2 regions of the Caldalkalibacillus horti genome follow, and region 2 is predicted to be linked to the other one. Evidence: predicted binding sites of a transcription regulator. Region 2 holds the regulator's gene; the other holds the start of a gene.

Region 1 (7,765 bases), on a different contig from region 2:
TCCGGTGGAGCTAGCCGGCTATTACGATCAGGAGGGAGCGGATGAACTAGTATTTCTTGATATATCTGCTTCGCATGAAGGGCGAGAAACGATGATTGATGTGGTCCGTGAAGTAGCAGGGACATTAGCTATTCCCTTTACCGTTGGTGGAGGCATTAATACTGTTGAGGACATGAAACGTGTCCTTCGAGCAGGAGCAGATAAGGTCTCCGTAAATACAGCAGCTGTCCTAAGACCTGAATTGATTGCTGAAGGGGCAGGTTACTTTGGCTCCCAATGTATCGTGCTAGCGGTAGATGCCAAATTTGATTCTACTCTAGACTCGTGGAGAATTTATACACATGGTGGAAGAAAGGCAACAGAATGGGAAGTGACTGATTGGGTAAAAGAAGCTGTTCGTTTAGGTGCTGGAGAAATCCTGCTAACAAGCATGGATCAGGATGGGGCTAAAACGGGATATGATCTTGCTCTCACTCAAAGGGTTTCAGGAGCGGTTTCTGTTCCTGTAATCGCCTCAGGTGGTGCTGGAGCGAAGGAGGATTTTACGGCTGTTTTTCAGCAGGCTGGAGCGGATGCTGCGTTAGCAGCTTCTATTTTTCACTATAAGGAAACGTCTATAGGTGAAGTGAAGGCGTATCTTCAGGAGAGTGGGGTGGAGGTCAGATGAGTAATCAGGATGGAAAAAGTGTAGGGCAGGAGAAGGAACAAGCTGATCACTATATAGAAGGAATCAAATTTGATCAGCAAGGGCTTGTACCTGCCATCGTTCAGGATGTGACGAGTAAGGAGGTTCTAACTCTTGCTTATATGAATAAAGAATCCTTACAACGATCCATTGAAACGAAGCAAACCTGGTTTTATAGTCGTTCAAGACAGGAGCTTTGGCATAAAGGAGCTACGTCGGGACATACTCAGGAAATTGTAGATATTCGTTTTGACTGTGATGCTGACGCCCTCGTTGTTCTTGTTAAGCCAGCTGGTCCTGCCTGTCATACAGGGAGCTATAGCTGTTTTTCTGAATCTCTGCTATATAGGAAAAGGGACAAGGAGGATACTGAAGACGAGAAGGATGGAGATGAGCTGAAGGCTGATTCAAATGCGTATACAATGAGTCAATCGGGAGAACGCTTTGCCATACTTAATCTACTGGAAAAGACGATAGCTGAACGTGAGACTGAACGCCCCGAGGGTGCTTATACAACCTATCTATTTGAAAAAGGCGTGGATAAAATCCTAAAGAAAGTCGGGGAAGAAGCAGCTGAAATTATTATAGCGGCTAAAAATCGTGATCCTGAGGAATTAAAATGGGAGGTTGCTGATTTTCTCTACCATCTTCTCGTACTCCTAAGAGAACAAAAGCTTCCACTGGATGATGTGCTTAAGGTTTTGGAGGAACGCTTTAATTAAAGTATAAATACAAATTATAAACTCTACGATATAAGTAAGCCCTTTTGGTACAGTCTTTTAATGCCTTTTAATGCTGGAAAGGGTTTTATTATTGTCGCCTGCCTAGTAAGCCATTAACTGCTAGTCGGTGGAAGTCCGACCTAAGTAAGAACCAAGTCGCTTAGCTTCTCTCACTGATTGCTAGAGGAGAAGCTGGAATGAGTAAAGGCGACCTTACGGTCGCCTAGAAAATTTCAGTTTTTTACTCTACTCTTTTTTATTCCGTTGGAATAGCTCGGATAACATCGGAGTAAACGTTAAAAGGAGATTCTAACAATTCACGCTTCTGGTTTTGAGGATTAGTGTAAGTTGTCCGTACCGTATTTGTTGGATTGCTTAAAGAAACTAACTGATTGATCGCCGATAAATGGGCCGATCTTATCCAAACGATTATCCTCCGTAATATCCCCAACCGAACGAGCAATTCGATTGGGAGCACCATCTACGTATTGAAACAGAATGTGAGCTTTATCCTCCCGAATTTCGACCATGGTATAAACTAATGAATCCATAAACAGATAACGATGAGCTTCGCCTTTTACGAAACGGTATGAGAATTCGTTCCCTTTATGCGGATTCAATGTATTAAAGCTAGACTGCAAAGGAAGGGAAATAGCAGCTAATCGAGCTTGCACCAAATCATTCCCGTTTAATGCCTCCTTCGGGCCTGTGTAGTTAGGAGAGCTAACAAATACCAAGCCACGAGTGTTTTCAAACTGTACCGAAAGACCAAGCTGCTCCGAGACAAATCGTACCGGAACCATAATCCGGCCGTTCATAATTTGAGCAGGAACATCCAGGGTTACCGCCGCATTATTTTTATAAGCCGTTCTCTGGCTAGCCGTAACGCGTATGATGTCACCGCCTGCATTTTGAATTGTTGCTCTTTTTGCAGTATTATCCCATTGATATGTTAACCCCAAGGAGGACAATGTCCGTAACGGAACGAGCATTCTCCCTTCTTTGATGACAGGACTAGTGTCCGTTTCAATAAACTGACCATCGACATTTACATGAAGGGTTCGTTCAGTATTTTCCGCTGAAACGACTGAAGCTGTTGCAAATAATAAGAAAAGCAACATAAGCCAAATGTACTTTTTCATCAGAAACACCTCTTTGTTTTTATTTGTCATTACCCCATCTTTCTGTCCCTACACTAAAGATTTAGACGAATCCTTCCCTTAAAAGTTGCAATAGAGGAAAAAAACACCTTCCTCAAAATTCTCTTCCCTTACCTAAATTTTTCGAAACATCACTTAATTTGGCGATGAATAAATGGAAAAGCAAAATGCTCCATTTACTCTCACAGAAGATGAGTTCTTAACCTTATAGGAAAAAGCCCAAAACAAAAAAGATCTCTACACCATGTTAAAGCTATGATTAATTTTAGCAATAAAAAAGAAGCAGGACTTTTTTCCTGCTTCTTGTTTTATAAAGCTAATGACAACTTGCCTATTCATAAATAATTAGCCATAATCGAACTTATGATATAGTAAGCTTCATACAGAGCTTATGCTTCGAGTAATCTTTACTCTTTTATAAGATAGTAGTCAAACTGCCTAGCGTTAGTCTTTCTTAGGCTGTCCAACGATCACATCGTCTACCAAGCCGTATTCCTTCGCTTCAGTAGCAGACATAAAGTTGTCGCGATCGGTGTCTTTTTCAATTCTTTCAAGTGGCTGGCCAGTACGTTCAGCTAAAATATGATTGAGGTGCTCTCTCATTTTAAGAATTCTCTTAGCGTGGATCTCGATATCTGTTGCTTGCCCTTGAGTACCACCTAATGGTTGGTGAATCATCACCTCAGCGTTTGGCAAAGCAAAGCGTTTACCTTTTTCACCAGCAGCTAATAGAAAGGCACCCATAGAAGCAGCTAATCCGATACAAATTGTTGAAACCTGAGGTTTAATATGCTGAATCGTATCGTAGATCGCCATTCCAGCAGAGATAGAGCCACCAGGACTGTTAATGTATAGGCTAATGTCCTTGTCAGGATCATCGGATGCTAGGAACAAAAGCTGAGCGACAACGGAATTAGCCACCTGATCATCAATGGCTGTTCCTAAGAAGATAATTCTGTCCTTTAACAGGCGAGAATAAATATCATATGCTCTTTCGCCACGGTTTGTTTGCTCAATTACAGTTGGGATTAGATTCATGGTTAGACCTCCTTATTTAGATATCCTCCTGACATTTCTGTGCCTACCATGGTACAGTAAACATGCTAGGAGTGGTATGAGATTATTGTCTCTGTTTGTATTTTACACCAAAAGGTCAAAAAAGGTCAAATAAAAAGGAGAGCAGAATGAGTAAAAAAATGGAAACCTACAGCTATGAGCAGCGTTATCAGCAATGGGCATCATTTGAAGGCCTCACCAAAGAGATGAAGATGGAGCTAGAAAGCATTCAAAATGATTCAAAGGAGCTCGAGGAACGCTTTTATACAGACCTGGCTTTTGGGACAGGAGGATTAAGAGGTATCCTTGGAGCCGGAACAAATAGAATGAACACGTATACGGTTAGAAAAGCAAGTCTTGGCTTAGGTCACTACTTAAAGAAAACCTATGTAGATCAAGACATTCATGTAGTTATCGCCTATGATTGCCGACATCAATCTGTTGAGTTTGCCGAGCAGGCTGCTTTGACCTTAAATGGACTAGGGATTCATGCTCATGTTTTCCCTGAGCTAAGACCAACACCACAGCTTTCGTACACGGTTCGTCAGCTAAGCGCTCAAGCAGGAATTGTCATTACGGCTAGCCACAATCCACCTGAGTATAATGGCTATAAGGTTTATGGGGCAGATGGAGCGCAGATGAATTTAGAAACGGCTGACCAAGTCATTCAGCTAATAAATAAAATTGAAAATGAACTAACAATAGATGTGATGGACAAGGAAACGGCTATACAGAAAGGACTTTTACATACAATTAATGATCAATTAGATCAGGCGTATATAGACTATGTTGCTTCTCTTACCTTGCAACCAGATGTCATTAAACAAGCGGCGGACGATTTTCACATTGTGTTTACGCCACTACATGGAACGGCGCTTGGTCCCACAACGAAGGTTCTTAAGCAAGTGGGCTTTAAGCATGTCCATGTTGTAGAGGAGCAGGCCAATCCAGATCCGAATTTCAGCACGGTTAAATCGCCTAATCCGGAGGAGCATGAAGCGTTTGAAATAGCCCTTCAATACGCTGACCAAACAGGAGCAAATCTGATAATGGGAACAGATCCTGACGCAGATCGAATGGGAGTCGTTGTTCCTGATCATACAGGGACTTATCAGGTACTAAGTGGTAATCAAACGGGAGCCCTAATCCTACATTATCTATTAGAACAAAAGCAAAAGGATGGCTCATTAACAGCGGAGCATATGATATGTAAGACGATTGTAACGTCAGAGCTAGGTCGTGTTTTAGGACAAGCGTTTGGTGTCGAAACGTTAGATACACTTACAGGCTTTAAGTTTATAGGTGAGAAGATCAGGGAATTTGAGCAGACTGGTGATCAACAGTTTCTGTTCGGCTACGAGGAGAGCTATGGGTACTTAATTGGTGCGGAAGCAAGAGATAAGGATGCCATTCAAGCCGTTCTATTAGTAGCAGAAATGGGAGCTTATTATCATAGGCAGGGAATGACCTTATTAGATGCTCTGCATCAAATTTACACGAAGTATGGATTTTTTAAGGAAAAGCTCGTTTCTGTGACTATGCAGGGACTAGAAGGAGTAGCTAAGATCAAAGAGACGATGCAACGCTTGAGAGAACAGCCACCGCAAAACGTTAGTGCCGTACCAGTAAAATGGATTGAAGATTATTCAACGGGTACTCGCTTCACACCGTCAGGGAGGGAAGTGGAAAAGCTACAGCTACCAGCATCAAACGTAGTGAAATATTTTCTAGAGGACGGATCTTGGATCTGTGTTCGGCCATCAGGAACGGAGCCAAAGCTTAAGCTGTATATTGGAGTTGAAGGTGGCACAGAAGAAGAAGCTCAGCAGAAGGTAGAGATATACTCGAAGGATTTTCAGCAGAATTGGCTTTAGTATCAGCAGAATTGGCATATAAAAAACCTCCATTACTCTCAGTAGCACTTAGCACTTTTTAAGAGAGTAGGAGGTTTTTAATTTTTAAATTCATTTGATTCGTCCTATTTAGGCGTTTGCTTTGAGCTTTTCTTGCTTTTTCTTATCCTTCGCGTTAGAGATGTTCATATGGCTATGCCCGTTGAATATAGCCCCTTTTTCAATCTCAATCGTTTGAGCTGTAATATCTCCCTTCACCTGACAGCCCTTCACTAGCTGGATGGCATCGGATACTTGAATATTTCCTTCGACAAGCCCTTCTATGGTTAAGCTACCAGCCGTAATATTGCCTAAAATCACACCATCTTTACCTACTAAAACCGTTCCTTCTGTAACGACATCCCCTTTAAACTCACCATCTATGCGAATAGAGCTTGTAGACTCCAGTTTTCCTTCCATTTTAGTGCCATGTCCTATGACCGTATTGATTCGGTCAGGCTGAGTATTTTTAGAAAACAATCTCTTTTCCCCCTGTCTGGGCTATTTTTTCTATTCAATCATTTGGTGAGCTTCTTATCGGGTAAGATGGCCAGTTGCTCACCACTGTTCACTGGTACCTCTGTTTAATCTAGGCTATCTTAAATAATCAGCAGGATTAATCGCTTTCCCATCCTTATGTAGCTCATAGTGTAGATGGACACCGGTACTGCGTCCCGTGCTACCCATCCTGCCAATCTCGTCCCCTTTTTCCACCTTATCCCCCTTCTCTACATCAATCGCTGATAAATGAGAGTAGGAGGTGGTATATCCGTTACCATGATTGACAACAATTTGATTGCCATAGTTTCCGTTCCTCCCCGCGAAGGTCACCGTTCCGTGGGCTGTAGCATAAATAGGTGATCGACTGTTACCAGCAAAATCAATTCCACTATGCATTCTAGTTCTTCCATGGAAAGGATCCTTACGAAAGCCAAAGGAGGAGGAAACCCTCCCATTTGACGGTGGGATGGATGGGATAAACAACGCTTTATACTGTTCTTCCTCGATATAACTTTTTAAATCTGTCAGTTGACTCTGCTGGTGCTTCGCTTCATCCTTTAGGGCAATGATTTGTTCACGGATTATTTCAGTTACGGCAAATGTTTGGCTTGAGTACACTGAGGTAAGTTCACGCTGGTCTGCTTTTGAACGTGAGGAGTCTGAAGATGCCATTCTTCGAAGGGCAGCTGTTTCTTCTGTGGAGTTGTGTTCTTCAAAATGATGAGAGTGGGGCTCTTCAAAATGGCCATCTAATTCAAGTGATGTAAAGGTACTAATTCCTAATACTCGTGGAGAGGGATCAAAGCTAGATACGGCAAAAAGACCTTCATCACTGCGTTGTATGCCTTCGTTCTGCAGGAGTGAGGTAGAATCGTCGAGCTCTTTAATTTGCTGTTCAAGCTGTTGAACTTCTTCAATATAACGCTGAAGATCTAGTAAATTATTCTGAAGATCATCCAATTCAACATTGACATGGGATAATCGCAGCTTTAATTCATGATTTTCATCAATGTATCCGTCCATTTCTACATACTGTTGATCCATTCTGGCGTCTAGTTTTTTTGTTGTATCCCATAAAAACAGAGATAAACCTATCCCTGTAATTGTAAGGATAAGCACTAGACTAATTAATATGAGAATTGGCCATTTTTTCACTTTGTAGGACTGAATATCCCCTTTTCCGTGAGGGATAATTTGAACGGTCCACCATTTATTGTTCTTGCTCATTGTTTTCTCCTATAACCAAATGATTCAGTAGCTGTCCATTCGACAGCATTCCTACCTTGATCTTCCGTAAAGATATCATCTTAAAGGATCCTAGAGGTAAAAAATAGACAATAAGGTAGTTGGTTGGGTTAGCAACTTTTATTCAATTCGCCTTCCTGAGTAAAATTCCTTCTAATTTCGACAAAAAAATATTTTAAAATCACTCAAGGTAAGGAGGATTATTAAATTCCGGATTTTGCATATCGAAAGAGGACTAGCTAAAAGGATAGTGTTAATTGCATGGAAGGAGGATCATTCAAATGACGAGGGATCATTCATGGAAGAAGGATTAATCAAGTGCCGAGGGGTAGCCTCATGGAGGAGGTTCAATCAAGTGCCGAGGGGTATCCTCATGGAAGAAGGATCAATCAAGGAGGAGAAGCTCATTCATGAAAAGAAGTCAAGACGGAGTACTCATGAAAAGGACATAAAAAAGGCCGCCCCACTATCATTCTAACTTTGGGTCAGCCGCTTAATTTTAGA
Region 2 (7,765 bases):
CAACAGCCCTAGCAAGCTCTGTTTTACCTACTCCCGTTGGCCCTAGGAAGATGAAGGAGCCGATTGGTCGTTTAGGGTCCTTCAAACCTGCTCTAGCTCTACGTATCGCTCTAGAAACCGCCTTAACAGCTTCCTCCTGACCAATGACACGCTTATGCAGAATCCCTTCCATTTTCAGCAGTCGCTCTGTTTCTTCCTCTTCTAGCTTACTTACCGGAACTCCTGTCCAGCTTCCAACGATTTGAGCGATATCTTCACCATTCACCTCGGAATCTGTCTGTCCTTGCTTCTCTTTCCATTCATTTTTCGTTTGCTCAAGCTCTTCGCGTAGCTTTTGCTCTGTATCTCTTAAGGAAGCTGCCTTTTCAAACTCCTGACTTTGGACAGCCGCATCCTTTTCCTTCTTAATCGTTTCTAGCTTCTGCTCCATTTCTTTCAAATTCGGTGGAGCCGTGTAGGATTTCAAACGCACCTTGGAGGCCGCTTCATCAATCAAGTCAATCGCTTTATCTGGAAGGAAGCGATCCGTAATATACCGATCTGACAGCTTCACCGCTTGCTCAATTGCTTCATCTGTAATCTTCACACGGTGATGAGCTTCATAACGATCACGCAGTCCTTGGAGGATCAAGATCGCTTCTTCTGTAGATGGCTGATCAACGGTGATTGGCTGGAAGCGCCTTTCTAGCGCCGCATCTTTTTCAATATATTTGCGATACTCATCTAACGTTGTTGCCCCGATACATTGTAATTCGCCACGAGCTAACGCTGGTTTTAAGATGTTTGAAGCGTCAATCGCTCCTTCAGCTCCACCTGCTCCAATCAAGGTATGAAGCTCATCAATGAACAGGATGATGTTCCCCGCTTGGCGGATTTCGTCCATGATCTTCTTCAAGCGATCCTCAAATTCACCACGATATTTAGTCCCCGCGACGACAGTTCCCATATCAAGAGTCATGACTCGCTTATCTCTTAACGTTTCAGGAATCTCATTGTTTACAATACTCTGAGCTAAGCCCTCTGCAATAGCTGTCTTACCAACACCTGGCTCACCAATTAGCACAGGATTGTTTTTCGTACGACGACTGAGAACCTGGATCACTCTCTCAATCTCTTTACTTCTACCAATTACCGGATCCAGCCCTTCGTCTCTAGCTACTGCTGTTAAATCACGAGCCAAGCTGTCTAAAGTAGGAGTGTTCGCAGACGCTGATGAACTGCTCTGATTGCTATGATTAGAGGATTCATTCGAACCTAGCAGTTGCAAGACTTGCTGTCTAGCTTTGTTCAAACTAACTCCTAGATTATTTAGCACTCTTGCTGCTACACCTTCACCCTCACGAATCAAGCCTAGTAAAATATGCTCTGTTCCTACGTAAGTATGGCCAAGCTTTCTAGCCTCATCCATAGACAACTCAATAACCTTTTTTGCTCTAGGTGTATAGTGAATATTTTGATTCCCTTCTTCACCCTTCCCAATTAGCGTTTCAACCTCTGTTTGGATTTTTTCTAAGTCTAGATTCAGAGCCAGTAAAGCCTTCGCTGCGATTCCTTCCCCTTCACGAATCAGTCCTAATAGAATATGCTCTGTTCCAATATTATTATGGTTTAATCTCATTGCTTCCTCTTGTGCCAAAGCTAAAACCTTCTGAGCTCTCTCTGTAAAACGTCCAAACATCATTTCTCAACACCTCCACCTTCATTTGTTTTATCTTCATCTAATCTTAATCTTTCTCGAATCAGCTTCGCTCTGCGTTCATCACGCTGTTCAGCAGAGAGCATTTCACCTGCATACTGCTGCAAAAAGCCCGGCTGAGTTAAAACAATTAATTCATTAAGTATCGTTCCTGATGTTCCTTTTATTAAGCCCATATCTATACCTAAACGTACATCGGATAAACGCTGTGTTGCCTCTGTAGACTCTATCGTTCGGGCGTTCGATAAAATCCCATAAGAGCGATAAATCCGATCCTCTAGCCGTAAGCGGGAGGATTCTAACAAGGAATGACGCGCTTGGCGTTCTTGTTCAATCAACTGTTTGGCTACATTGCCAAGGTCCTCAATTATCTCTCTTTCCGAGCGCCCTAATGTGATCTGATTTGAAATTTGAAAAATGTTCCCCAATGCGTCACTGCCTTCACCGTAAATACCACGCACTACTAGGCCAAGCTGGTTAATAGCCGGAAGCATCCGGTTAATTTGCTGTGTCATCACTAACGCGGGAAGGTGCATCATCACAGATGCCCTGAGCCCTGTTCCAACGTTTGTTGGACAGCTTGTAAGATAACCACGCTTTTCATCAAACGCTACGTCTAAGTGAATCTCAAACCAATCATCTATACTGTTCGCCTGCTCCCAGGCTCGTTCTAATTGAAAGCCTGGAAATAAACACTGAATGCGAATATGGTCCTCTTCATTAAGCATGATACTTATGGACTCATTTTCACTTAATACAACAGCTCCTGGAGAGGACTCCTCTGCCAAATGAGGACTAATCAGGTGCTTTTCAACTAATACACGCTTCTCAAGCCCTTTTAACTGGTCCATACGTAGTAACTCTAAGGACCCCATTGAATAGTCAGATTGATCCTGCTGTACGTTCTGAACCACTTTAGATACGTCAGCAATGACCTGCTCTAGCTGTTCCTCTGTAGCTACTAGCGGGAAAGGAATGGCGTTTTCATTTCGAGCTAAGCGTATCCTGCTGCTAATGACAATATCTGAGTCAGGTCCCTCTCCCTTCATCCAGTCGCTCACCGCATGATTGATAAACTTCTCCAATGACATTCCTTCCACCTCCTCTATGTCTCAAGCTTATGCTCTAGTTCTCTGATTTGATCCCTTAGTTTAGCTGACTGCTCAAACTCTTCATTCGTGATGGATTGCTGCAGCTTTTTCTTGAGATCTTGAATCTCTCTTTTTGTCTGAATCAGGTTACCAGATCTCTTAGGGATTTTCCCAAAGTGGGATACATTCCCGCTGTGAACCTTGCGCAGCATCGGCTCCAGGCGATCACCAAACTCCTTATAGCAATCGGCACAGCCAAAGCGACCACTTCTTGAAAATTGGCTAAACGTAAGGCCACAGGTTGGACATTGAAGCTTTTGAGTAGGGCTTTGATTCACCGTACCAGCTGTGTCAAAGCTTAGTAAACCAGATAGCAGATTATGAATAGAAAAACTGTTATTCATCCCAGGTAAGGCATCACCCTTCTCCTTGGCACACACTTCACAAATGTGAAACTCTGTTTTCTGTCCGTTAACAATCTTAGTGAAATGCAACGTTGCTTGTCTTTCCTGACATTCCTGACAAAGCATACCTTGATCCCCTCCTATCTCAATCCATTCTTATCCATAATATAAATTCATCCATAAAATAAAATGGCTACTTATTGATAAAACTGTCGTCTTCATCTATCCTTTACTATTTATAAAGGAGAGATACCAGCATCGCCTGCATCATTTTCGCTCTTAGCTGATCACGCACCTGAACCTGAAAGGATAGCACATTGCGATGAATCACTGCCTTCATTAGTCTATTCTCACGCTCTGAGATAATGCGTGAATCAAACAGACGATCAAGCATATCCTCCGCTGTGGCCTGACTAATATGATCCCCAATCAATTCAAGAATCGTTTGAAGCAGATCTTGATTCTGAATCAGTTGAACCTTACGTATGCGAATAAAGCCACCACCACCACGTTTACTTTCCACTAAATAGCCTTTCTCGACAGTGAAACGGGTATTGATGACATAATTAATTTGGGATGGTACACATTGAAACTGATCCGCTAATTCACTTCTCTGTATTTCAATATACCCCTTTTGGCTTTTTTCTAAATTCTGTTTGAGATGATATTCAATAATATCTGAAATATTTCTCATCACAACCCCCCACTTTAACTTACACAAGCTTGCTGATGACCTTGATGAACCATGGAACCATGCAAATAGTAGGTAAGTCTTGTTGTTTTGTAGGTTAGTCTACTGCTTATTTGACTTTGACTATCTTTGACTTTAAGTAGATTATACTCTCATTTATTTTTTTTGGCAAGTATTAGAACTAAAAAAGCTGACGAATTCTTCGTACCCTGTATTAGTCTGAGGTCAAACGTCATCTTTTATACGTTTTCTTTAGCTTTTTAACCAAATTCTATTCCTGTGCCTGCTCCTTACGTTTAAAGCCCTTCTTCCAATAGACATACGCTCCCCAAGCCATGAGCACGACTAGCACTAAGCCCCAGTAAAGAAATTGCTGATTATTTTCTTCCACAAACCCTGTTCCAATCAAGGATAGAATAAAAACAAATATCATATTTCCAAAAATAGTTCCAATAAAAAATTCTCTTAATCCAATTCCACTAAGCCCTGAAGCAATATTAATTAAGTTTGAAGGAAAAATAGGAATTAACCGTGCGATAAAAACGGCCATGATCCCATGTCTTCTAATCCTTGTAAATAACTCTTGAATCCGCTTATTCTTGATCAGTGAGTTGAACCAATTTTTCGAAAACATAAACACAATAATCGAACCGATCACCGTTCCTGCCCAAGACCAAAAAAAGCCTAACCAAAAGTCAAACAGCCACTGATTAAGTAGCACTAAGATCACTACAGGAAAGACAGTCAATAGGTTTTGTACAATCATCAAGCTTAAGGTAAGTAATAAAACGAAGAAAATACCACCATGTATCTTTTCATAAAAAAGTTCAATATCATTAGAAAACAGCAGATCTATCCCACCGAATAATATAACGCTTCCAATAACAATTAAAAGCAATAAGGAAATAAGCCATTTTTTCCAGTCCATAGGTTTATCCTCTTTCTAGTCTCATTCCTCCCTGTTCTCAGGGACTAAGCTTATTTTATCATACTTTCAACTTCTTGAAAGAAATAAAGCCTCCCTCAGGAGACTTTAAAATTACTTCCCTATAGACACATCTGTAATACCATCTATCTGCCGAAGCTCATCAACAATTTGAAATAAAATCGCTTTGTTTGGTAGCCTAACGTCTACTGTGAGCTTCACATAACCTTCCTGCTCTTTCCCCTCTTCAATACTCAAACGCCTTATACTTATCTTCCGGTCACCAATTTTCGTGGCGATTTCTCCGAGCTTTCCTGGAGAGTCTTTAACCGTAATTTGAATGAGTTGTGACTTGCCTTTACGAATAAAGGCTTCCTCTATTTTATTTAAAACGACAAGGCTAACTAATACAAGAACAGTGGCTAAAGCAGCCCCATAATAAAATCCTGTTCCAAGCGCTAGCCCTATCCCTGCAACAACCCATAAGGAAGCCGCCGTTGTTAATCCTCTAATCGTACCACCATGAACCAAAATCGTTCCCGCACCAAGAAAACCAATCCCACTTACCACTTGAGCAGCTAAACGAGCTGGATCTTGAATCGTATTTATCTGCGGATTATTATAAATAAATTCCTCGAAGCCATACATTGAAATTAACATGATCAGAGTTGAACCGACACAAACTAAAATATGAGTCCTAAAACCTGCCGGATGATTATTCTGCTCTCGTTCAATCCCCACAAGTCCACCTAAAAAAGTGGCTAGTAGTAGCCGTATAGTAATCTCATAATAATGTGTTCCTGTAAACGCTTGCCAAGCATCTTGAAGCCATTCCATCTATGCATCCTCCCTCGGTCAAAAGCTTGCTGCTTTGCTTGCCTTGTTAGTAATCCTGTTCCAGGTAAACTTATTGAATAGTTAAAATAAAGAAATTCTAATAAGAGCAATCATATCTAATGAAGCTAAATAAATCCTAAAATGAAAAAAGTTCTGTACAATTTTCATTTTACTCTCTGTCTCTTATGAAAAGAGAGTCCTTACTAGAAGTGAGAAGGTCATAATCTCCAATGGTTGAAACATTTATCGGGGAATAATAATGAAGAAATATATAAAGAAGAAGGTTAGGTATCGCTTACCCAACCCTCTCCTGTGCACAAAGGCTATGAAGTCTATCTTATTCATATCATGTTTTTTTTATTCCGTCAAATTATTATACAATTTATCCCATTTTATGGTGTTACTACATCAACTGTTTCTTCTCATTAACATTACTTCTCAAGATAGATACTTTTGCCCATTTGATTCATATAATCAACGTTTACACCTCTTAGAATCCACAGACCCATACCTTTTAAACCATGTCTCTTCGCTAATCCAATTTTGTCTACCGTCGTTTCCGGTGTTTCATAAATAGCATTTATACCTAGTACAATCTTGGATGCTGGAATAGTCTCAAGTGTTTGTTCTATACCTTGGTTCACCAATAGCATCGGTTCAGGTAATTGATGATTGATCCCCGCTCCACGAGGATTGTAATCATACGCCATTAAGAAAATAAAATCAGCAGCCTCACCAATGAGCTCATACTCATAGCCGTTAAAATGATTGTTTGGTGGAGGAAGTGCTACTCCTATCTTCAGTCCATGCTGCTTAGCTTGCTGTGTCAGATCCTGTATGAAGCGTGTAAAAGCTTTCTTCAAAGCTTGATGCTCCTCTGTGCTGCGAATCCCTTCAAAATCAATGAGGATTCCATCCATATTCTCCTCTTGCACCTTATCTAGCATCTGCTGTAACGCTGTATTTCTTTTACCTTGATCTAGTAAAACAGCACTAACCTCACCTCTAGATTCAAAGGCTGCCACCATCAGAAATGCTTCACCTCCGCCTTGTTGCCCTGAGACAATTAAGTCCTGAGTAGTAGCATCTGGATGATCCTGTGGCCAATTATATTCATTTCCATTAGCCGCTGAAATTGTCCACTCTCCTTGCTGATTGATTCTTGACCATGTATAACCGATTCCATCAAAATTCGGGATATACTGACGCTGAGAAAAAGAACCTAATCCATAGAAAGCAAAAGTATACATATTTGTTTTTGGTGATGTGATACGAATCACTTTTTGCTGCTGGTTCCAGTTAACATCGGCTCCAAACACTTCGGAGAAGAACCTTAATGGAATTAAAGTATGACCCTTATCTACAAAAGGCGCCACACCAAGAGCATACGGTTGACCATCTACTTGAGCGGCTTGGCGATTAATGGTAAGCACAACCTCCCGATCAAATCCTACTGCCTTGATTGTCTGGTTGGCTTGATTCCATGTGACCTGCACACCTAATGACTCAGCCAGCTTTCTAAATGGAACAACGGTATGTCCGCCCTCACTTGTTGGAATAATTCTCGGTTCTACATCAAAAGCAAGGGTAAAACGATCAAGGTAAACCTGAATTCTATCTGTACCCACCGCTCTATCTGTAGCGTTTGCTTCTACCTGTGTCGATAATCCACCTAACATTACGAATATAAGCATTACAGGTATCCCTATTTTTAACCAACTTCTTTTCACGTTAAACGTTCCCCTTTGCTCTTCACTCTGATTTTTCTTAACCCTTTGCAGAATCTGCATGTAAAAGCCCCCTCCTCATTCTGCTTTTATTTCTAATTTATCTATTCTACATGTATGCTTACTCGCTACTTAGCAAAAAGTCGCGTAAATAGCTTAATTTTTGGCAAATTTCTTGATCTCTATATAAAAAGCCCTAGGATAAACTCCTAAGAGACCAAATAAAAAAGACTTCTCAATTAAAAAACGACTTCTCAATTGAAGTTGTTTGGTTTGCCCGGCAACGTCCTCCGCAACGAGCGACACTTCCCCTGCCCACGCTCCGAGGTCGGCATCGGAACCTTCCTCTAATCATGGATGCCCTTCTCCGAGTTGGCTGCGATTCAGGTTCCGC

The links. The regulator CtsR, encoded in region 2, represses protease genes until heat stress. The targets are predictions, from matches to a motif close to ATGGTCAATAAAGGTCAAACA.
Region 1: the regulator CtsR is predicted to act here: its motif matches at 3,717-3,737, upstream of clpP (ATP-dependent Clp endopeptidase proteolytic subunit ClpP).

What each region holds. Positions count from the first base shown of each region.
Region 1 covers NZ_JAUSTY010000019.1:5,608-13,372, forward strand. Annotated here, with positions in the region: gene hisF (imidazole glycerol phosphate synthase subunit HisF) at 1-667, shown strand, start outside; gene hisIE (bifunctional phosphoribosyl-AMP cyclohydrolase/phosphoribosyl-ATP diphosphatase HisIE) at 664-1,407, shown strand; gene J2S11_RS17710 (copper amine oxidase N-terminal domain-containing protein) at 1,746-2,549, opposite strand; gene clpP (ATP-dependent Clp endopeptidase proteolytic subunit ClpP) at 3,012-3,605, opposite strand; gene J2S11_RS17720 (phospho-sugar mutase) at 3,752-5,497, shown strand; gene J2S11_RS17725 (bactofilin family protein) at 5,606-5,995, opposite strand; gene J2S11_RS17730 (M23 family metallopeptidase) at 6,110-7,243, opposite strand; gene J2S11_RS17735 (hypothetical protein) at 7,560-7,739, shown strand.
Region 2 covers NZ_JAUSTY010000007.1:213-7,977, reverse strand. Annotated here, with positions in the region: gene clpC (ATP-dependent protease ATP-binding subunit ClpC) at 1-1,681, opposite strand, end outside; gene J2S11_RS09415 (protein-arginine kinase McsB) at 1,678-2,787, opposite strand; gene J2S11_RS09410 (protein-arginine kinase activator protein McsA) at 2,802-3,317, opposite strand; gene J2S11_RS09405 (CtsR family transcriptional regulator) at 3,424-3,885, opposite strand; gene J2S11_RS09400 (TVP38/TMEM64 family protein) at 4,154-4,810, opposite strand; gene J2S11_RS09395 (MgtC/SapB family protein) at 4,922-5,644, opposite strand; gene J2S11_RS09390 (stalk domain-containing protein) at 6,076-7,434, opposite strand.